Regions from separate parts of the Paenibacillus sp. ISL-20 genome, predicted to be linked through region 1. Evidence: riboswitches for the same ligand, from Rfam matches in the RefSeq annotation. Region 1 holds a riboswitch; the other holds the start of a gene.
What was found. Region 1 has a riboswitch for cyclic di-GMP ahead of J7E85_RS32875 (isopeptide-forming domain-containing fimbrial protein). Riboswitches for the same ligand answer to the same signal wherever they lie in the genome.
Positions count from the first base shown of each region.

Region 1 (11,445 bases):
GCAAAACAAACAACCTTTATTGCAATGAATCGTGATCGTCCGCTCTTATTGATTGTGGATGATGATCCTGTCAATCTGCAAGTGCTCGAAGCCATACTACCGCCTGACGATTATGATGTAACGATGGCTACGAGCGGTAAAGAAGCATTGGCTATGCTGGACACGAAGGAATGGGATCTGGTCATCTCCGATATTATGATGCCGCAGATGTCGGGTTATGAGCTGACAAGAAGAATTCGAGAGCGGTATACACTTACCGAGCTCCCTGTGTTGCTCCTTACCGCAAGAAGCCAGCCGAAAGATATCCAAAGTGGTTTTTTAGCAGGAGCCAACGATTATGTGACAAAGCCAGTGGAAGCATTAGAAATCAGATCGCGGATTGAGGCGCTAACGACGATTAAACAAACGGTTCGGGACCAATTGCGATTAGAGGCTGCATGGCTGCAAGCGCAAATCCAACCTCATTTCTTATTCAATGCATTAAGTGCCGTAACCGCTTTAAGCGACATTAATTTGGATAAGATGCGTCATTTGCTTGATGAGTTCAGCAATTTTTTGCGGTTTAAATTTAGGTTCCAAGATACGGATGGACTTGTTTCGATCCAAGAGGAGTTAAGTCTAGTGCGCTCGTATCTATATATTGAGAAGGTCCGGTTTGAAGAGCGGCTGCAGGTCGTTTGGGAGGTAGATGACTGCGAAGAGTTAGAAGTCCCTTTCCTTTCGATCCAGCCTTTAGTTGAAAATGCGATAAGACATGGCATTATGAAGCGTACTCGCGGAGGGGAAATACATATTCGAATTTCTGTCCATGACACGCATACAGAGATAACGGTTCAAGACAATGGGATCGGAATGGATGAAGTTCAATTGCAGCGGATATTGGAAAGAAAAGCAGACCGTAGCTCGGGAGTCGGCCTGATCAATACGGATCAGCGCTTAAAGAGGCACTTCGGAACAGGACTCCATATCAAAAGCACGTTGGGTAAAGGGACAAAGGTAACTTTTTATGTGCGCAGCGAGACGAAGTACATGTAATTTTATGAAGGGGACTATTTTATCTTGTGCCCTCTTTTTATTAAGCCATTAGTCCCAATTTCAAAAATGGAAAGAGGTTCTTTATATCTGATTGACTTCCATCCCGGAGAATAAATTCAGGTCAAAAAGTGACTCAGTGCTCATTCCGAGTCGACGTGTAAAGGGTTATGTTCAGGCCGTAAGGATTATAGACACAAATAGGAATGAAACGTATAGTAAAATTATACATTTTATCGCTAATTTAATACATCGTACGACAATAGCAAACCCACCGAAAGGTGGTGACGCAAAGCTACAGGGGCTAATGTGTGAAGGATAAACACAAGGCTAGCCAGCTGCCGAATACGACGGAAGCCTCCGTCCATTTTTTCTATTCATGTAAATTTGAGACGAAGGTTTTTTTGTTTTTTAAGGTATGAAAGATTGTTATATACCTGATTTGGTAGCTTTGTCAGTTTCCAATTACAGGGGGAATGCATATTTTTTTAAAATAGAAATGGGTTAAAGATAAGAAGATGGACCTTGCGACTTAATCGATGGTTAACGAGATTTGTGCAATTAACGGAAATAATCCGGAAGCATAAGGGGGAAAAACAGTGACGAAAAGGCTTCATTACATAATAACATGCTTAATGGTAGCGCTGCTGATTTCCAGCGGTATACTACCTTCCATGACCCGTACTGCAGCAGCAGCGGAAGGAGATATGTATTCAAGTCAAGTACTTGCGTATCCCTTTAATGGAAAAAATGAGATTACATTATTCGATAAAATTGGCTTCTATCATCTTCAAGCTATTGGCGGTAGTAACGTATATGGCTATGATGTCTCAAATGATCCCAAAATAAAGGGCAGATACATTGATGCAGATAATGATCCATTAACTTACAGCAGCAGCTCAATGGAATATGTACCTAATGGGGAAGTTCAAACGGCATTCCTTTATATTTCTCCTAATAATATCAAAAGTTCAACAGACACCGAGTTAGGAACCTTTATCCAAGGACCAAAGGGCGGAAGGTTCTTTATGGATCAAAGCATTAATGGTGTATATGATATTACAGACTTTGTTAAAAAAGAAGGCGCCGGACATTACTGGGGGAAAAACTTGGAGCTGAGAAATCCGTTGCAGCTTCCTTGGGGCGCCGATGCTTTAGCCAATTGGGATATCGTATTGGTCGAAAAAAATGAGAATTTACCACCAATGATTACAAAATTAAATTATTATAATGGCATTGTTCCTGCTCCCAATAAAAGCTTCACAGCCACTTTATCCGATCAGCCTATGCTCACAAAGCAAGCGGGTAGTTTAAAGGGGAGTATGGTTGTTGGTGTATACGGTGGAAATCGAACGATCATCAATGACCAATATAAAATGACTGCCTTTAAAGATAACCAAGTCCTTAATGACTCGTATGTGAGTGATAGTACTAGAGAAGAATTTAACTTTTGGAATGGAAGCATCACAAAAAACGGACAAAATGTAAGTACAAGAAATCCGGATCGAACGCCAGCTAACACGGATATATATAACTATGATTTTAACGGTTCACCGTTTTTTCCAGCAGGGTTAGATCGTGTAGATCATACGTTTACCGCAGAACCTATAAATTCTAATAGCACTAGCACCGATGCGTACCTTCCGCATTTTTGGGGAGTAGCATTAGAAGTCATTCCTCCTGAATTAGTCATTAACAAGAGTGTAAAAAACAAAGAAGACAAGCCCTATTATGAAGTCGGTGACACGGTTGTATACTCGATTGTTGCGAAAAATACAGTCGATGGGACCGTAGCGAAGAATGTAACCATCGAAGATGAAATACCTGAAGGATTAGAACTTATCGATGGAACCTTACACGCAAGTCATCAAGCAGTTCCTGAGTATAATAACGGGAAAATTACGGTGAACTTCGGTCATGTATCTGATACTGACGAGCGCAAGGTTACGTTTGAAGCGAAAATTTTAGATAGTCAAGCTGGTAAAACGATTAAGAATGTCGCCAATGTAAAAAGTGGTGGCTTAGATCCAGTAACGGCAGAAACGGACTTCACCGTTAATAAGAATCCATTGTTAGAGTCGGGCAAGACGGTAAGCATTGAGGAAAAGGCACCAGGCAACTTGGACGCGCAGCATGCCGAAGTGGGAGATACGCTGCTGTATACCATTCAGACCCGAAACACGATCACAGATAGCACGGTGAATAATCTCAAAATCTCTGATGTAGTTCCTGCAGAACTGAGATATGTACCGGGTAGTTTAACCGTAGATGGAGTATCTGTTACGGATGCCGAAGGAGACGACAGCGGTTATTATGCATCAAGCCGAGTTGTCGGCGAGTTTGGCAACGTCTCGGATATGAACTGGCATACGGTTCAATTTAAAGCGATCGTAGAACCAGGACAAGCGGGTAAGGATATTATCAATATCGCGACCGCAGACGGCGACAATGTCGATACACCGGACAGGCCGCGAGCAGAAGTGGAAGTATACCCGCGGAATCCGTATATTGAATCGGAGAAATTTGCAGCTAATACGAATGTAACCAAGGCCACGTATGAAGTCGGGGATACCATCTCCTATACGATTCGTGTGAGAGGTGTGGTCAACGATACGTATCTGGAAAATCTGACGATTACCGATACGCTGCCGGCAGGGCTGGAATACGTTCCGGGCAGCTTAAAGGTAGATGGTTTGCCTGTCACCGATGAGAAAGACAACGACGCTGGTTATTCTGTAACTGGGGAAGTATACGGATCATTTGGCGATGTTAAGGATCTGAACTGGCATACGCTGGAGTTCCAGGCTGTGATTCAAGCGGGACAAGGCGGTCAGACAATCCAAAATACGGCGCTAGTGGATGGTGACAATATTGATCAGCCAGGCACACCGACGGAAAAAGTTGTCGTTGAGCCAGAACCGCCGATAGACCCACCAGTAGAACCGCCGGTGGAGCCGCCAGTGGAACCACCAGTAGACCCACCAGTAGACCCAGAACCACCTGTCGATCCACCTGTTAATCCGCCAGTCGATCCTGTCGATCCGGGTAACGGTGGTGGAGGCGGTTCAGGTGAAGTTCCGCGCTCTCCGGTAATTGAATCCGAGAAAGCTGCACAGGATCTAAATGGAGGCAATATTGAAGTCGGAGATACGATCGAGTATACGATTCGAGCCCGCAACACGGTTTCCGGCAGCCAGGTAACCAACATGGTGATCTCGGATGAACTGCCGCAAGAACTGGAGTACGTAACAGGTACATTGAAAGTGAACGGCGTCTCGGTAACGGATAACGCCGACGGTGACAGAGGCGAATACGCGAACGGTAACGTAAAAGGAAGATTTGGAACCGTAACGGATACGGCTTGGCATACGCTGGTGTTCCAGGCGAAGGTTGTCAAGGGAGAGCATAGCGACATCATTAAGAATGTTGGTGTAGTCAATGGAGACAACCTGAATGTCCCAAGTCGCCCGAGTGAAGAGATCACGATTAATGACCCGATTTCTGTCGATCCGGCGCCTGTCTTGGAATCCGGAAAAGAAGTGAAGGACCTTAATGGCGGTACGATTCAAGTCGGGGACGTGATCGAGTATACGATCCGGACGCGCAATACCAGACAGAATGATGTTGTAAGAAATCTGAAGATTTCGGACGAGCTGCCGAATGAGCTGAAATATGTGGCAGGCAGCTTGAAAGTGGACAGCCAATCCGTAACGGATGCCCAGGATGGCGATAAAGGCTCCTATGTCGACGGGAAAGTCAGCGGACAGTTCGGCAACATTACGGATACCGCATGGCATACCATCGTATTCCGGGCTGAAGTGATAGCAGGGCAAACCGGCCAGACGATCCGTAACGTAGGTGAAGTAACCGGGGATAACTTGGTCGAACCGTATCATCCATATGAAGACATCATCATTGGTGGTGGAAGCGGAAGTAATCCAGGTGTCCCAGGAGATACGAACGATGGATCCTCTTCCGATAAGCCGAACAATCCAGGCGGGGGTGATTCGGATTCCAAGTCTCCAGACTCCAACCAATCCGGAGGATCCAATGGTTCGGATGACACGGATGTAGCTGGTGAATCAGATGGATCTGGCCAATCCGGCCAATCCGGTACTTCGAATGACGCTGTGAACGCAGAGTCCGGGGACAGAAAAGGCACAGGTAACAAGTTGCCGGATACAGCTACGAATATGTACAACTATGTAGTGGCTGGATGCATCATGCTGCTTGCAGGATTATTCTTGCTAAGAAGAAAAAAAGCATAAAGAGAAAGAGTTGAAACCAACAACCCCTAAGTAATCTAGGGGTTGTTGTTACTTGAATAAATACGAAGGGACCGGAGGAAATCCGGTCCCTTTTAGTGTTGTATATTGAATTAATCGCTGCTTCCAGCACCTATACGATATTCTCGGATCGCGCCATTTGTATTGCTTCTTCTCGGTTGTTGACGCCTAGCTTGGAGTAGAGAATCGAGCAGTAATTGCGGATCGTTCCCTCCGATAAAAATAGCTTGGCGGCGATCGATTTGTAGCGCAGTCCGCCCGATAGATTCTCCAGAATCTCCATCTCGCGTTTCGTAAGCCCGTACGGGTAGTTGTCCTGACTTGAGCCGATTCTTTCCAACTGCTCACGTTGTCGCTTCATCTCTTCGAAGACTTGCGCGGCGACGGATTGGTCGATCCAGGTTCCTCCATTATAAATAAGTTTCAAGGCTTCCTTCATTTCCCGCGGATGAATCGACTTCAGGATGTAGCCTTCCGCCCCGCGCTCCAATGCAGTTGCTGCCTGCAAGGAATCCTCAAACGTTGTCATGAGCACAACCTTCATATTAGGCCATCGCTGTTTCATCTCAAGCAAAGCTTCAAGCCCGCCCATTCCCTGCATTCGAATATCCATTAGCACGATATCCGGTTGAGACCGTTCACAATGCTCCAATGCTTCCCGCCCGTTCCCAGCCTTACCCACGACGATAAATTCAGCATGCTGTTCCAAATTATGCTTTAAGCTGTCCGTGATGATCGCCTGGTCATCAACGATCAGCAGACGGATCATGTCATGTACAGGCTCTGTCTGCAGCGGAATATTACATATGACGATAGTTCCTTGCCCAGACCCGGAATGGACGGACAGCGTGCCGTTAAATAGTTCAAGGCGTTCCTTCATCCCATGGAGCCCAAATCCGAATTGGATGTTTTCCATTCCAATGCCGTTATCTTCGATTTGTAACCGAAGCTGCTGACTATCGAAATGCAGCTGAACGGTTATCACGCTCGCCTGGCCGTGCCGAACGGCGTTGGTTAGAGACTCTTGAAGGCAGCGATATAGACTAAAGTTTATTTTTTGCATAACGAGAGTCTCACTGCCGATCACACGGAAATGGACGGTTATACCTGTCGATTTCATAAACTCTTCGCTTAACTGCCACAGCGATTCACTTAACGAATGGCTTAACGTGGTATGAGAGAGTTTGTGCAGATGCTTTCGGATATCATCCAGACTGTGCTGTGCGATACCGACCAGCGAATCGATCCTCTCGATTTGAGAATCCGGTACGGACGATCGCAGTGATTCGACGCCGACGATGAGCGAGGTAAGCGAATGGCCAATCGTGTCATGCAGTTCATGTGACAGCCGGCTGCGCTCCTCCATCAGCGTAAGCTCCTCGATCCGCTTAATATGCTGCTCCAGTAACAGCTTCTGCTCTTGAATAATACGGGATTGCTTATGGGATTGAATTAATATATTAAACGCGAAGCCGATGGCAAAACCAAGGCTGCAGTTAACGATATATTCATACGGGAGGCGATTAGCCATCCAACCGTTCAAGATCGGGAATATGATTCCACAGAGGATTCCTGTCCACACATAGCTTCTTCGACTGCTCGTCAAGCTGATAATCATCACAAATAGAATGAAAGACCACAGCAATTCGGGCGCTGCGTAGGCTAAATAGAGATGGAACAAGCCCGCTGTTGTGACTTCGACTGCAAGATACCGTTCTTCTTTTCTGCAGCGTACCGTTAATGGAATGAGGTAAACGGCCAAAGCAAGAGAAAGTACAACCCAAACCGGCGCATGGATCAATGACGGATTGACAAAAGCAGTGCTTACGATAATAACCAGCCAAAGCGTTCGTATGGCTACAAGTAACCAATCATACCAGAACCATTTTTTCATTATGGAGAACACGGATTATGCACACCTGCTTGTATTTATTTGCAAACCAATTTCCAAATAATTCAGACCTATCATGCACCATAACTTCACGATCCGTCAAGCAATGGAGAAGGTTGTTAGAACTTGGCTGCAGCCAGCACGTCACATGAACAGTTGACACTTTGTCATACGGGATATTTGACGGGTCCAAGTACGATGTCATCCAAAGCTTGGCGGTTTTATCACTGTCCGATTTAACAACTTCGGGGGTAGGGTGAAGGAGTGAAGCAACACAACATTCCAAAATAATAGGAGCGATGCATTATGAAACCATTCACCACTCAAAAAGGAGCTGCGCTTACTTTAACAGCCATATTGGCGGGTACCCTGGTATTCCCCGCTTATGGAACTGTACATGCGGCAGTTAAGACGCCAACCCAACAAGCGATCGATAAAGCTGCCAATGCCGACCATATTCCGGGCGTTATTGTTACCGTAAAGAAAGGAACGGCGAGCTGGTCATATGCCTCCGGTGAAGCGAATATCGAAAGGAACCATAAGGTGGACGCCGACTCCGCTTTCCGGATTGGAAGTACAACGAAGACGTTTGTCGCTACGGTTGCCTTGCAGCTTGCCGGCGAAAAGAAGCTAAGCCTCGATGATACGGTGGAGAAATGGCTTCCGGGGCTTGTGCACGGTAATGGATTTGACGGAAATAAGATTAAGATTCGTCAATTGTTGAATCATACAAGCGGACTTCCAGACTACTTGACGCCAGAGCTTAGAACGAAATTACTTACGAATCCAGGCGATAATTATACAGCCGAACAGTTAATTGACCGAGCCTTGGAGCAAAAGCCCGTAACGGGCTGGTCATATTCAAACACAAATACGGTTATTATGGGGCTTATTATCCAGAAAGCTACCGGTGAAACCTATGCGGAGCAGATTAAGAAGCGTATTATTGAACCGCTTCAATTGAAAGAAACGTTCCTTCCAGGCAACTCGATGGATATTCCGAAAAAAAATGCCCGCGGCTACTTGGACATGGGAGATAAATTAGTAGATATTACGCTATTTAACCCATCATTTACTAATGCCGCCGGGGAAATGATCTCGACAGGGGAAGATATGACGACGTTTTTCCGTGCCTTACTTGGCGGCAAGCTGTTGACACCGGAGATGAAGAAGGAGATGCTGACCAGCACAGCCGATTCTCCATTTGGGCCGTATGGACTTGGCATACATCAAACAAAGATGCCTAACGGCACCGGCGTATGGGGACATGGCGGAGGTATTCCTGGATTTACCAACTTTGCTGGCGGAACGGAAGACGGTGAACATGTGATCTCGATCAATATCAATGTACTGGGAGACGCGGAGAAACATATCAACAATATTTTAGCGTCGGAATTCGCAGTAGAAGCCAAAAAAGAACTCACGGAAAAGGAAAAGAATAGTAAACATAGGGAAGATGTCAAACGCGTCATGGACGAAGTGGTAACAAGTAAACGCGTCCCAAGTGTCGTGGCTGGTGGGCTGCAGGATGGGCAACGCTGGTCCTACGCTACAGGTACAGCCAGTTACGAAGTACCAAGCCGGGTAGAACCGGATTTTTCCTTCCGTATTGGAAGCATCACGAAGACGTTCACCGCTGCCGTTGTATTGCAGTTGGCTGAGGAGAAACAATTAAATTTGGATGATTCGGTAGAACAATGGCTACCGGGGGTCGTAAAGGGTAACGGATATGACGGCAACCAAATTACGATTCGTCAGTTGTTGAACCATACAAGCGGGATTGCGAGTTATACAGATGATGATATGCGAGACATGACCTTGCCTAAAAATCCATTCCGATATTATTCCGTTGACGAACTCATCCGCTTGGCACTTGCAAAGCCGCCTGTATATGCGCCAGGGAAAGGCTGGAACTATTCCAACACCAATACATTGCTAGCCGGTCAAATTATTCAGAAGGTCACCGGGGATACGTATGCGGAGCAGATCAGGAAACGGTTCATCGAGCCGCTCGGGCTGACGGATACATTCGTTATGGAAAATAGCTCCTATATTCCGGGTAAACATGCCAGAGGATATAATATGGACAGATCGGGTCATATGTATGATTTGACTGAAATGAGTCAATCATGGGCAAATGCTGCCGGTGACATGGTTTCAACAGTCAAAGATCTGACCACCTTTTTCAGTGCGCTGTTAGGCGGAGAGCTTCTGAAACAAGAGATGATGGACCAGATGCTCACGGCAGTAGATTCACCTATAGGTAAATTCGGCCTAGGGATTTACGAAGGAAAAACATCGGACGGGCAATCCTATTGGGGGCATGCCGGCGGAACTTTCGGATTTGAGACGAGAGCCTTCGGACCTGTAGGCGGGAAGCATATTTTGGTAACAGCCATTAACTCGGTAGCCCCGGAAGTTGCGGAGGCTCACGATAATATATTCAATAAGGAGTTTGGCCGTTAAGTTAAAAGCCGACATCGTGCCCTTTATTCGAGGGCCGATGCCGGCTTTCTTGTCGTGTTGTCGTCTATTCATGAAATCGGGCACACATGAAAGACGCCCCTTATGCTCAACATGTTACACTTGTTTCCCCTTAGGCTTGCTGTTCAGTAGCTGGTATACAGCAACGGCCAGCGCTGAGCCGGCAAGCGGGGCGATCAGAAACACCCACACTTGGGATAAGGCCTGCCCGCCAAGGAGAAGTGCCGGTCCCAGGCTTCTTGCAGGGTTAACGGATGTTCCAGTTAAGGCTATGCCTAAAATATGTACGAAAGCGAGTGTCAGTCCGATCACAAGGCCGGTTACATTTCCGTTGCTCTCCGTAGAGGTCACGCCCAGGATCGTATAGATAAATACGAAGGTTAAAATGATTTCGACAACGAATGCCATGGTGGTTGAAATCCCGATCCCATACCCAGGGCCGAAACCATTCTGACCGAGCCCCGTTGTGGGCATACCGGCTGAGACGATGATGGCGTACAGAATAGCGGCGCCCCCAATCGCACCAGCAATTTGCGAAACAACGTACCCGATGAAGTCGGTACCCGTTAGCTTACGCCTAATGAGCATGGCAAGTGAAACCGCAGGATTGATATGACATCCCGAAATCGGACCGATGACGTAGGCCATCGCCACGATAGACAGCCCGAATGCCAATGCGATTCCCAAATGGCCAAGCTCTCCTCCCGCCGTAGCGGCACTGCCGCAGCCAAACAGAACAAGCACCAATGTTCCAATGAATTCGGCAGCGTACTTTTTAAAAGACGTGTTCATAATCTACCTCCTAAATAATTTAAATCGATTCTCATTATAAACGAGGCAAATAGACAAAAACTGAACAGAGAGCTTCGATGTCTGATTATCGAACAAAAATGACCCGCAAGCGATCACTTTTTCCAAAGTGCCTCTTGCGGGTCATTGACTCATATTTATTGATTTAATCGATTAAATTCGTAACTTGCAGCAGACGCTGCATCAAGGCTACCGTTTCAGCCCGCGTCATCGAGGATTTCGGAGTCAATCCCTTATCTCCGCTTCCTTGGACAATATCTGCTGACAGCAGGGTTGCCACGGAAGGTTTGGCCCATCTTGCTACTTGGGACGCATCTTCGTACCCTGCAAGCAGTCTGCTAATTTCCGTTTCGCTAATCGCATGGCCTGGCTTGATTAATTGATAACCTCGAGCGATCATCGCCATTCCTTCTTCTCTTGTAATCGTCTGGTTGCCTCGGAACGCGCCGTCGTTATAACCCAACACGATACCGAATTCACTTCCAATCGAAATAGCATTGTGGTACCAGGCTGTTGCTGATACGTCATCAAATGTTGTTTTTGGCTCTTCCTGACGCATCAGTCCAAGACCCAATACAACAATCTCCGCAAATTCAGCCCGGGTCACATTTCGATTCGGAGCGAAGATGTTGCCGCCATTTCCTTTCAAGTCAAGGCGAGCAGAGATGTTATTCACTTCCGTTTGAGCCCAGTGTGTTCTCACATCATCAAAATCCTGCGGATTCCAGATAACCGAGTACGAACCACTGCTTCGTAAATCATGAATCTGTGCGTAATAACGATCCCCAATCTTTGTAACTACGGTTGGCAGATGATATACCGATCCATCCGGATTGACCACAACGCCTGTCGTAATTCGATTCGGGTCGATGCCTTCTGGCAAAGCGATATATTTCGGAGCATATCCGTTCAATTGCCCGGATCTCACGGTCTTACCATTTT
Region 1 is NZ_JAGGRD010000077.1:4,705-16,149, forward strand. Features, by position in the region: gene J7E85_RS32870 (hybrid sensor histidine kinase/response regulator) at 1-1,035, shown strand, start outside; cyclic di-GMP riboswitch class I at 1,287-1,378, shown strand; gene J7E85_RS32875 (isopeptide-forming domain-containing fimbrial protein) at 1,632-5,300, shown strand; gene J7E85_RS32880 (response regulator) at 5,431-7,224, opposite strand; gene J7E85_RS32885 (serine hydrolase domain-containing protein) at 7,516-9,675, shown strand; gene J7E85_RS32890 (MIP/aquaporin family protein) at 9,790-10,485, opposite strand; gene J7E85_RS32895 (S-layer homology domain-containing protein) at 10,649-11,445, opposite strand, start outside.

Region 2 (11,445 bases), on a different contig from region 1:
TATTGTTCAGCTGGAACTAGCGAGCCCTTCTGAACGCCATTCCGTCCCCCGGTAAGCTTCATCTCGTATACCTTGACTGAATCCGGCACAAGCTTCTGCTCCTGCTTCAGAACATCGGTTACGATCGCTTCTTTAAGCGAATCGAGATTATAATTCATCTTGATGTTCCACGTAATTTCTTTGCTGACAGGATTATAGCTGCCGTCTTTGCCGCCGTTATTTTTCGTATAATCGTCAGCGGAGAAGCTCGCATCTCGCTCAATCGGTCCTTTGGTCTTGCCTTCCTCGATCCATGTCATCGAAGCTCTGTTCAAAAAGTCCCGTTTGCGATCCTTCAGCCAGCTGATGTTAAACTTCGTTTCATATTCAATCGTATAGGTGGTGTCAATCTTAGAGAATTCGATTACAAAGCCTTCGCGTACATTATCGTACTTCACCGTGTATTCGCTCTCTGGAACGACTTTCCCGTCCGCTTTTACGGTCACTGAATCCGGAACGAATTCGAGTCCGTCTTGCGGGAACGTATCCGTGATGACTACCTTCTCCATGCTGTATTTGGTGCCGTCCGGCTTTTTATCACCATTGACCGTGATCTTCCACTTTGCCTTTTTGTTGGCGAAATCGATGTTCGAGGTTCCTTTGACCAGAGCACGGCTTCCATAGCCCGGAGCAGTTACTTCCTTGGACGCTTCACCCGATACGACTTTGTTCTTGACCTCCTGCCCTTCGGAGCTCAAGCGATCGACCGGCATCGTCTGGTAAACGATCGTATAAGGCGAATCGATATCCTGCTTGAATTGAAGCTCGAATCCGTTCATACCTTTCGCTTCAGCTTTATATTCATCCTCTGAAACCAGGTCTTGGGCATTGGCCGAATTCCCGTTATACACCTTCAGCGAATCGGCTATCCAGGTATGATTCTCACTAAATTCATCCGTAATAATAGCTTGAGCACTCGGAATCTTCTTCTCGTTGAAATTGTATTTCACCGTCCAAGTGATGATTCCGGTATCCTTATCCTGGCGATACGATTTATTCAAGAATTGGCCGCGATCTACCGTTACGGTAGCCGTCGATTGGGCATTTTCCATCCCGTCGCCAGACAGGACAGCGGTGTTCTCAAACCGGGACTGTTGACCGATAAGCTTCGTCGAGAAACGAATTTCGTAGGCTTTGCTGATCGTCTCATCCTGGAATGCAAGCTCCAGTTTGCCGCCGCCCGTTTGGACGGTATACTTGCCAGCATCCAGCTGATCACCAAGAACTGCTGAGCCGTCACCGTTAACCTGCAGGTTGTGAACCTCTACGGAATCCGCGATGAGCTCCAAGCCTTCAGGCATTTCATCGGTGATGACCGCGTGCTTGATTTTGTCCAGAGATTTGTTGATCTGGACCGTCCAATCGATCCGGTCTTTGCCAATCGCTTTCCCTTGCTTCTCGATCAGCTTTCCGCCTTGCGGCTTTAGGTTCACGATGATGGTCTGAACCCCACCCTTTATCGGAATAGCAATAATGATTTCTGTGCTTCCTTTAAGGACTTCCTTCTTAAACTCTGTGCGAATTTCCAGCTTGCCGCTGATGTTGGAATGGTTCTCCACGTAATCGTTGAAGGTCATCACAACTTTCCCGTTCCGATCAACCGTAAATCGGCCAACTTCGCCTTGACCGGTAAGGAGTGGTGCATCAATATCCGTAAAAATCTCAAACTGCGTCGGCAGCTCGAATGTGTATGTATCCCCATTCTTGTAGCCGTGCCCGTTCGGAAGCTCCCATTCGTAGCTGAGATTAACGGCTGCGCCGATGTCCAGGCTGCTGTCCGGATTATATACCGCATCAACCACGGTACCGTTCATATCGGTTAATACGACTTTGGTTAGTATCCCCTCCATGTCGGCTACTGGTGCTGGCGTGTTATATACGTCATCCGTCACTGTTTTTTGTTCACTAACTTCTAATTCTTGCACGCCAGTCTCTAATTCCTGCATAGTAACTGCTGATTCCTGCTCGCTACCCGCCGCATTCGCTGTCAAAGCGAATGTGCCCAATAGTGTTTGAAACAGAAGCAGCAGCGCCACAACGATTCCACTTACTTTTTTCTTCATAATCTCTCCCTCAATCTCAGCATTACCCTCGTAATATTCGGTTCCGATCTTACTTTCCGTGCGTTAATTCGTCCCATGCTTCTATCAAAATGCATGCCGATAATGGACTTCCCGAGCCATCATCTCCAAGACCTGTTATGGGCGCACGATTCATTGGTGTCTGTATTTCCCTTCAGAACCCAGCGGGCTTCCTGCATTATATCGGCCAAAACTCTACATTTTCTATACAACCGAAATAAGCCTTGGACTTATTCGTCCAAAGCTTAGTTTTATTGCACATTTATTAGTAGTATTTGGATGCAGAATAGCTGGAAGCATCTTTAATCATTTTGTACTCGGTCCCTTTGCTTTTCCAGCTCGCATCGACGGTTGTGTCAATGGTTACCCACTGCCCATTCAAATATACTTCATTCCAGGCGTGGTACACATCGACGTATTCCGAGGTTCCCATGACAAGCTTTGCCGGAATATCGAGGCTTCGGAGCATGGAAGCGAACAGGGAGGCGTAATCATAACACATCCCTTTCTGTCCAGCGATCGTGCGGTTGATATCGGGAAGGTAATCCGTCAGCTTGCTGGATGCAAGAGCATTGTCGTACCGGACCGTCCCGACGATATATTCGTAGACAGCCTGTACTTTTTCCTTGTCGGAGTGAGCCGAACGGGTTAGCTTTTTCGCAAGCTGAGCAGCCTTGTCCTCTTCGCTCCAATCGATATTTTGTACAGAATTCAAAAACACTTTGCTGCCGTTTGTCAGTTGAAGCTTAACTGCCGCTTCCTGAACGATCTTGTATTTGCTGCCGCTAACTTGTTCCAGCACGGAAATCGTGTAATCTCCGTTGCCCATCTGCAGTGGAAAAACTTCCTGCTGCTTGGCTGGCGAAAGCCCATATGTATATTGGTCCTGACCTTTTCCGATCATGAGCTTTGTCTTGGTGCCTGCTTTCACGTCATATTGAATGACGATTGCCCCACGATCCAGTTCCTCCAAGCCCAGCCAATCTTCAGATGGTGCAGCTTGTACAACCGGAGCCCATATCAATAACGCAAAAAGTCCTACAATCGCGAACACTGCGTTGCGCATGCTAACTCCCCTTCGGTGGCCAGGCTGCCATTTGACATTTCGTCAAGAAGGCCCTGTAGCTTTGCGTCCTAGTCTTTCGACAAGTTTGCCATTATCGTATTAGAGTTCCACAGGATTCAATGGATGTTTGTCCAAAAAAACAAAAAAAGCGTTTTCATTCGGTAGCTGGCTGTCATTGACGTTTCGTCAAGAAGACCCTGTAGCTTTGCGTCCTTGCCTTTCGACAAGTTTGCCGTTATCGTGAGTAGCTTTTGTGAATACATCATATCAAATATCTCAATTTCCATCAATAAAAATCTTTCGAATCTAACGTTTGTTGACTATAGTATCAAGTTTGTTATCTGGAAGCGACGAATCTTCCTCTTATACAATGAAACTACCAGGTGCACGACAAGCGAGATAACACCGTAAGGAGTGACAGACATGAGCTCTACAGCCCAATCAAAAGTTAAACGAAAGCGCTTACGAATACGTTGGCACAAGCAGGATACGGAACTTACCCTCTTGGCGCTGCCGACCACGATTTGGTACCTCCTGTTTAGTTTCTTACCGATGTTTGGGATCATTATCGCCTTCAAAAATTTCAAGATAAGCGGCGGCTTTTTGAGCAATGTGTTTAACAGTCCATGGGTAGGCCTCAAAAACTTCGAATTCTTGTTCAAATCGAATGACGCTTGGATCATTATTCGCAACACCATTGGCTACAACATTGTGTTTATCGTGCTAGGAATCGTTCTGCCCGTGCTATTCGCGATTATGATCGGACTCCTCCACAGCCGCAAAGCGAGCAAGGTCTATCAGACGATGATGTTCCTCCCCTATTTCCTATCCTGGGTGGTCGTATCTGCGGTAGGCTGGGCATTCTTAAGTTTCGATAAAGGGATTGTCAATCAAATGCTCGTCAATATGGGCAGCGATCCTATTAACTGGTATATGGAGCCGAAATATTGGCCATTGTTCTTGATTCTCTTGAATGTCTGGAAGGGCCTGGGCTATGGTATGGTCATTTATTTGGCAACTATCACAAGCATTGACAGCACCTATTATGAAGCAGCTGTTATTGATGGCGCTTCGATTTGGCAGCAGACGAGATTTATTACACTGCCCATGCTCAAGCTGGTGATCGTCATGATGTTCATACTGGCCGTCGGGCGGATATTTTACACTGATTTCGGCTTGTTCTATCAGGTCACGCGAGATTCCAATTCGCTGTTCAACGTGGCAACCACCATCGATGTCATGGTGTATAAGCAACTGAAAACCGCCACCGTAGGGATGGCATCCGCAGCCGCATTCGTACAGTCTGTTCTGGGATGCGCAACGATTCTGATCGCTAACTGGATTGTTCGCAGAATCGATCCGGATAGCGCGATGATGTAAGGAGGCAAGACGATGACACCGAAAACCACTTACGAGACAGGCCTTGAGAAGTTTAACCGTACAAACAAAGCCGTCAACCTGTTCTTCAACCTGATATTTATCATCTTGGCTCTGCTCTGCGTCATACCTGTAGTTGTTGTTCTGTCCATTTCCTTCTCCAGTGAGGAGTCCATCCGTGAGACCGGATATCACCTACTTCCGGTTGCTTTATCGGCTGAGGCTTACGTCTATATCGTCAAGCAGGGAACGATGATTCTGCGATCGCTCGGCGTGTCCGCCCTCGTTACCGTGGTTGGTACCGTGCTCGGCGTATTGCTTACCGCCTCCATGGGTTATGTGCTCTCTCGCCCAAACTACAAGCTGAGGGGCTTTCTGACCTGGGTGGTATTCATCCCCATGGTATTCAATGGCGGCTTGGTGTCCAGCTACTTCATTAATACCAATTTATTAGGACTTAAGGATAGCATCTGGGCACTAATACTGCCGCTAGCCGTTTCATCGTTCAACGTAATTATATGTAAAACCTTCTTCAAGAGCACGATTCCCGATGGACTGATCGAATCTGCCGAAATCGATGGCGCGAGCCAGCTGCGAATCTTCTTCTCCATCATCCTGCCGATCTCGCTGCCGGTCATCGCAACCATTGGACTGTTTCTCTGCTTTGCTTACTGGAATGACTGGTTCCAATCGATGCTCTATATCGACAACCAGAATCTGTATTCCCTGCAAGCACTGCTCAACAGCTTAATGAGTAATGTAGACGCACTCGCGAAGAATGCAGCAAGTATGGGCGTGAGTTACGCCATGCTCGTTGCAACGATGCCGAAGGAATCAGCCCGTATGGCTGTCGCCATTCTCATCGTGCTGCCGGTAGCATTCGCCTACCCTTTCTTCCAGAAGTATTTTATTTCCGGATTGACGGTCGGCGCCGTGAAAGGCTAAAGACGAAATAAGCCAAGAAAAAACCTTGGTTTATGATAGATCACACTGTACAACTCTTAAGCGATTTAACTTCAATAAGGGGGAATTTGGAATGAAGAGAGCTTTTAAGTTCATCTCTACACTGTGCGTACTGGCACTCATGTTGACCGTTTTAGCAGCCTGCGGCGGCTCGAAGTCTCCAGCTGCGACGGATGGATCTAAAGCGACAACAGACACACCGAAGGACAACACCGAAACAAGTAAGGATATTCCGACATTGACCTGGTGGACCATCGGGGGCCAAGTGCCGAACAATTTCAGCAAAGCGGTTGATGCCATGAATGCCTATACGGCCGAGAAGATTGGCGTGAAGGTTGACATCAAGGTAGCCAGCTGGGGCGAATGGGATACCAAAATGAACACCATCGTGAATACCGGCGAACCCTTTGACATCATGTTCACGAACAGCGGTAAATACAGCAAGCAAGTAGCTATGGGCGCATTTGCCGATATTACGGATCTGGTTCAGAGCGAAACGCCCGACTTGTACAAACTGATTCCCGAAAAAGTATGGGAAGGCACAAAAATCGGCGGCAAATATTATTCCGTTCCGACGTACAAAGATTCAGCGCTAACGCAGTACTGGGTATTCGATGATAAGTATGTGCAAAAGTACGGCATTGACATGAATAATATCAAAACGCTGCAGGATCTGGATAAACCTCTCCATGAAATGAAGGCTGGCGAAGGCAAAAGCTTCTATCCGCTGCCAATGACGCAAGGCGAAGGCTTGAACGGTTTCTTTAACGAATATGACGATTTAACGCTAGGCTTCCCTCCTATCGGCGTGAAAGCGGACGATGCAGCACGCACGGTGGTCTCTGTTCTCGAGCAGCCGGATGTCATGGCTAATCTGAAGCTCCTGCACCAGTGGTATCAGGATGGTATCATCAACCCGGATGCTCCGACGAAAACGGAGAACGACAAAGGCAGACCGTTCTTTGCAGCCCAGGCATTCCCGGGAGCCGAGGTCAGCTGGCAAATCAATGACGCCGTTGAAAAGTATAATATGGTTCAGCATTATGGTCCTATCTATACTACCAGTACAATCCAAGGCTCGCTCAATGCGATTTCGGCAAATTCGAAATATCAGAAGGAAGCTTTGAAATATCTTGAATTAGTGAACACGGATCCCAAACTTCGCAATATGCTGGCATTCGGCGAGATAGGCGTAGACTACAACAATGTCGATGGCGAAAAGGTGATTGAGCGTACATCCGATACTTGGCCGCTGGCTGCCTACACACAAGGCACATTCTTTAATTTAGCAGTGACCAAAGGCGCTCCCGAAGATCAATGGGAACAGGTTAAAAAGCTGAACGATGCAGCGACCTCCTCTACGATCCTAGGCTTTGCGCTGGACATCACCGATCTTCAGACCGAAGTGGCAAATTGCCAAGCGGTATGGGATAAATACAAATATGAGCTGATCACGGGCGCATCCGATCCGGAGAAAATGGTGCCGAAGATTACGGCTGAATTAAAATCAGCCGGCATGGACACGATTATGCAAGCTGCCCAAGAGCAAATCAACAATTACTTCAAGTAAGATTACATTCAAGCGCATCCCTTAATGAGGCTCTCTTAAGGGGTGCTTTTTCCTTACGATCTATGAAGCTAGGCGTTAATCGTGTTAAATTGAGATATAGCAACTTGTTTCAACGACCTGCTGCAATCGAGGTGTCATATGGGCTCTTTTTTGCAAATCAAAATTTATCGTCACAAGTTTATTGCCTATGTCATCTTCGTCGTCGCCATCGGAATCACGCTTGGTACGCTGACCTGTGCCATGCTGCTGAATCAATGGGTTGGCAACTCCCGGATCGAGGCGGCTAATGCCTTCTCGCGTGTAGAGAATGAGCTGCAGTATGATGCTGACCGCATTGAGGCTTACATGCAGCGTATTTACTCCAATACAGGTCTGATGGATGATGCTCGCAGCTTTTTAAGCAGCAGTGCTGAGGGATACTTAACCAGCAGGCTGCAGAACAGCCAATTCTCACAGCCGCTGGTTTCTTTTCCGGAGGATGTTAAGACCTATCTGTACAGCTGGGCGCAAGGTGAAATCACGCAGATAAGCACGCATACCGACAAGTATGGCAATGTCGTCCGTTTTAATGATAACGGAATTGCAAGCTTTACCTTCGGGCTTCCGAATACGGATGAAGCTTTTCGCGACACCCTGATGAAGGGATTCGTATATCGCAAGAAACTGTCGGATCCCACGTCAGGTCCCCAGGAATTCGGTGAGCTGCGCTTCTTGGTCAGCAGTGAGCAAATCTTTAAATCCGTTCAAAGCTTCCGATTGGGTAATGCGGCTGCAGTCAGCCCTTCCGGTGAAATATATCTGATCGGTAGCGGACAGGACCGGGACCTAGAAGAACTATCCCGACTAGCAGCGGCGAATGGACGCAGTCACGGTATTATTTCTAGGGGTGTTTTGAAACATATCTTTTTTGTCTCCTTTCCATCCACCAAGTTTAATTTCAAATTCGTGAGCATCATCGATTTATCCATGCTCATCCGTCAGCATGCTGGGATGCTGATCACCATCTTTCTGATCGTATTGACGGCCATGATTAGTGTGCTTCTACTCATTGCATACAATATGCGGGATGATGCCCTTTTCCTGCGCCGCATCATTCAATCGATTGGACGTGTGAAAATGGCCAATTTCACGCCTAACCGCCCTGCCCGTTACCGTCGGAATGAATACGGCATGATCGCCCGGGAATTGGACGATATGATTCAGCAACTGGATAAGCATATCCGGAATGAATATCTGTTAAAGATCAAACAGCAGGAAACTGAAATGAAAGCGCTTCAACACCAAATCAACCCTCATTTTTTATACAACACGTTAGAGGTTATCCGCTCCACTGCTCTTGTCAATCAGGACAGGGACACCGCTGACGCCATTGCAACGCTGGGGACGCTCTATCGCGAAATCGTCAAAAAGGAAAATATCATTTCGATTGCAAGCGAGCTGGAATTGCTGCAGAAGTACTTGGAGATTATGGAGTTTAAGTATCCCGAGCGCTTTTATTATCAAGTCAATGTAGAGCCGGCACTGCTCCTCATCCCTACCGTGAAATTTTGGATGCAGCCTTTGGCTGAGAACTTTTTCATCCATGGCTTTAACGCGAATCATGAGTTTAATTTGTATGTCGTTAATGGCTTTGAAGCCGAAGACTGTTATGTACTGGAATTCGTGGACAACGGACGCGGTATTTCTCCGGAGCGTTTACATACCGTTCGAAGCACAATGTCTAATCATGATGAACCATCTTCCAATAGTATCGGGCTGCGCAACGTATATACGCGCCTTCACTTTTTCTACGGGGACGGCTTTTCGATCGAGATTGCGAATAATGAGGAATCTGGAGTCAACATTTCCGTGCGGATTTCAAAAGAGGTGATTGAACATGTACAAACTGATGATTGTGGATGACGAACCTCAGATTTTGGAGGGAATGAAGCGAATCCTGGATTGGAAACAATACGGTTTTGGTCGGATCGAAACCTGCGAATCCACGGAGGAGGCCATGTCCAAAGTAGTGGACCTGCTTCCGGATGTCGCCATATTCGATGTTTGCATTGGCAAGGAACTTGGATATGAAGCGATCCGCAGGCTGAACGAATTTCAAATTCCTACGAAATATATCATTATGAGCGGTTATAGTGAATTTACATATGCCCAGGAAGCCATTCGCTGTGGCGTCAAAGACTATCTGCTCAAGCCTATAGAACGCACCAAGCTGCAGCAAGTGATTGAGAAGATCATCGTTGAGGATCTGGGCGGTTCGATAGGTAACAGGAATGGCGAAAGCCTGAACACGGACCCGGTATTAGGTGTAAGCTATGACAGCTTATCCAAGTTGGTCAACCGTATTCTGCTGATGATCAGGACAGAGTATGCTCAGAATATAACCTTGAAGTCCGTAGCGGAGCGTTTTCAGATGAACAGCACCTACCTTGGACAATTGTTTCTTAAAGAAACCGCGATGAAGTTTTCCGAATATCTCATGGCTTACCGAATGCTTCTTGCACAAGAACGAATTCAATCGACAGATGAGAAGATTTCCTATATCGCATTTTCCGTCGGCTACAACAATCTCAACTACTTCTATACGCACTTTCACAGCTTTTTTGAAAAATCTCCTTCTGAACTGCGGGGAAAAGGGTAACAACAAACGCGGCGAAAAAGGAGGATACCGATGATGTTTAAGCACCCAAGAAGGCCCAAACGCATCCTCATGATCATCAGTCTCATATTGCTGCTCACATCCTATACAACCGGCTGCTTCCGGCAGCCTGGATACAACAACGAAACATATGATGGGGACACGGTAAACCTGATCTATTATACGATCGGAGAGCCTGACAAGGATCTGCAGCTCGTCAATGATAAAATCAATGAAATCATGGCTCGTAAAATCGATGTGACGATCACCTATGTCAAGGTAAGCTGGCAGGAGTATGAAGATCGGCTGAACACGCTGATATCCGCCGGAAGTCCATTTGATATTGCTTTTGCACCCGATTATGCAACCACCGCTATGCGCGGCGCCTGGCTGAAGCTGGATGACTATCTTGCCGGCCTTGGCAAGGAAATGTACGACGCGATTGACCCCACCTTTTGGCAAGGGGTACGTATGAATGATGGCAGCATTTACGGTGTGCCGACCAATAAAGAGTTAGCCGTGCTTGATCAGTGGATGTATCCCGCTTCCATCGTGAGTAAATATAATATCGATATTACCAAATACAATACGCTGGAATCGCTTGAACCGCTGCTTCGGATGATTCATCGGGAGGAGCCGGCATACATCCCCATGGAATTGGATCGGGATTCCCACAATTTCTTCGCTCTCCATGGATACGAATATATTATGAACCATAAATTGCCCTTGATGATCAAATCACTGGACCCGAGTGCTCAGGTGGTGAATATCTTCGAAACCAAGGAAGCGCGGCAGGTGCTAGATACGTTGCGGCGTTATTACAAGGAAGGCTTCATTAATGAGGATGCCGCACTGCGAGAGCCTGGAGGACTTAAACGAGGGGCCAAAGTGTTCTGGAAGTCCTCAGGCGGCGGTCCGCTCTCGGAGACGACTTGGAGTAAGGATCGCGGCTACAAGATTGTAGCGAATCCCATAACCCCAAGCACCGTCACAACGGAATCCGTCCGGGGCGGCATCATGACCGTGAACGCCAATACAAAGCATCCGGTGGAATGTATTAAATTCCTGAATTTGCTCAATACGGACCCGGAAATACGAAACTTATTTAACTATGGGATTGAAGGCGTGCACTATACACTGGATAAACAAGGGCAAGTCGTTCTAACTACGGACAAGGACAGCGATGGCAACCCGATTCCGGATGCGCCTGCAAGCCGCTATTCAGGAGTACAGTACACGCAGGGGAATTGGTTTATCCTGAAAACCATGGGCGGCGATAACCCGGACCCCCTCGACAAATGGGATCAATTTCGCAAATACAACGCAGGCGTCGTCAAGTCCAACGTGCTCGGCTTTACACCTGATCTATCCAAGCTGACCGTCCAAACCGATAACATCGAGATGGTCTGGCATAAATATTATCCGAGCCTCATGACAGGCTCCGTCGATGTGGATACAATCCTCCCCAAGTTTAACGATGAGCTGAAGCAAGCTGGCATGGACGACGTACGGCTGGAAGTGCAGAAGCAGTTGGATGCTTGGCGGGGTGAAATGAAGTGAGTATTGACAGCTTTTGTTCACTGAACGGATCGAGCCGCTTAATGTCGGCAGCGATTTCAGGCCAAACTTAAACAGCGCGCGCCGATTGAGTATCGGTGCGCGCTGGCTGCATAGCCTTTTCCATCTCTCTACTTGACAGGGGTATGACCACGCC
Region 2 is NZ_JAGGRD010000027.1:5,625-17,069, reverse strand. Features, by position in the region: gene J7E85_RS17370 (collagen binding domain-containing protein) at 1-2,102, opposite strand, end outside; gene J7E85_RS17365 (transglutaminase-like domain-containing protein) at 2,386-3,186, opposite strand; cyclic di-GMP riboswitch class I at 3,198-3,286, opposite strand; cyclic di-GMP riboswitch class I at 3,344-3,430, opposite strand; gene J7E85_RS17360 (ABC transporter permease) at 3,610-4,566, shown strand; gene J7E85_RS17355 (carbohydrate ABC transporter permease) at 4,579-5,508, shown strand; gene J7E85_RS17350 (ABC transporter substrate-binding protein) at 5,600-7,096, shown strand; gene J7E85_RS17345 (sensor histidine kinase) at 7,247-8,998, shown strand; gene J7E85_RS17340 (response regulator transcription factor) at 8,973-9,734, shown strand; gene J7E85_RS17335 (ABC transporter substrate-binding protein) at 9,765-11,291, shown strand.
Region 2: it holds a riboswitch for cyclic di-GMP, as region 1 does, so the genes downstream of both, J7E85_RS17365 (transglutaminase-like domain-containing protein) here and J7E85_RS32875 (isopeptide-forming domain-containing fimbrial protein) in region 1, are expected to answer to the same signal.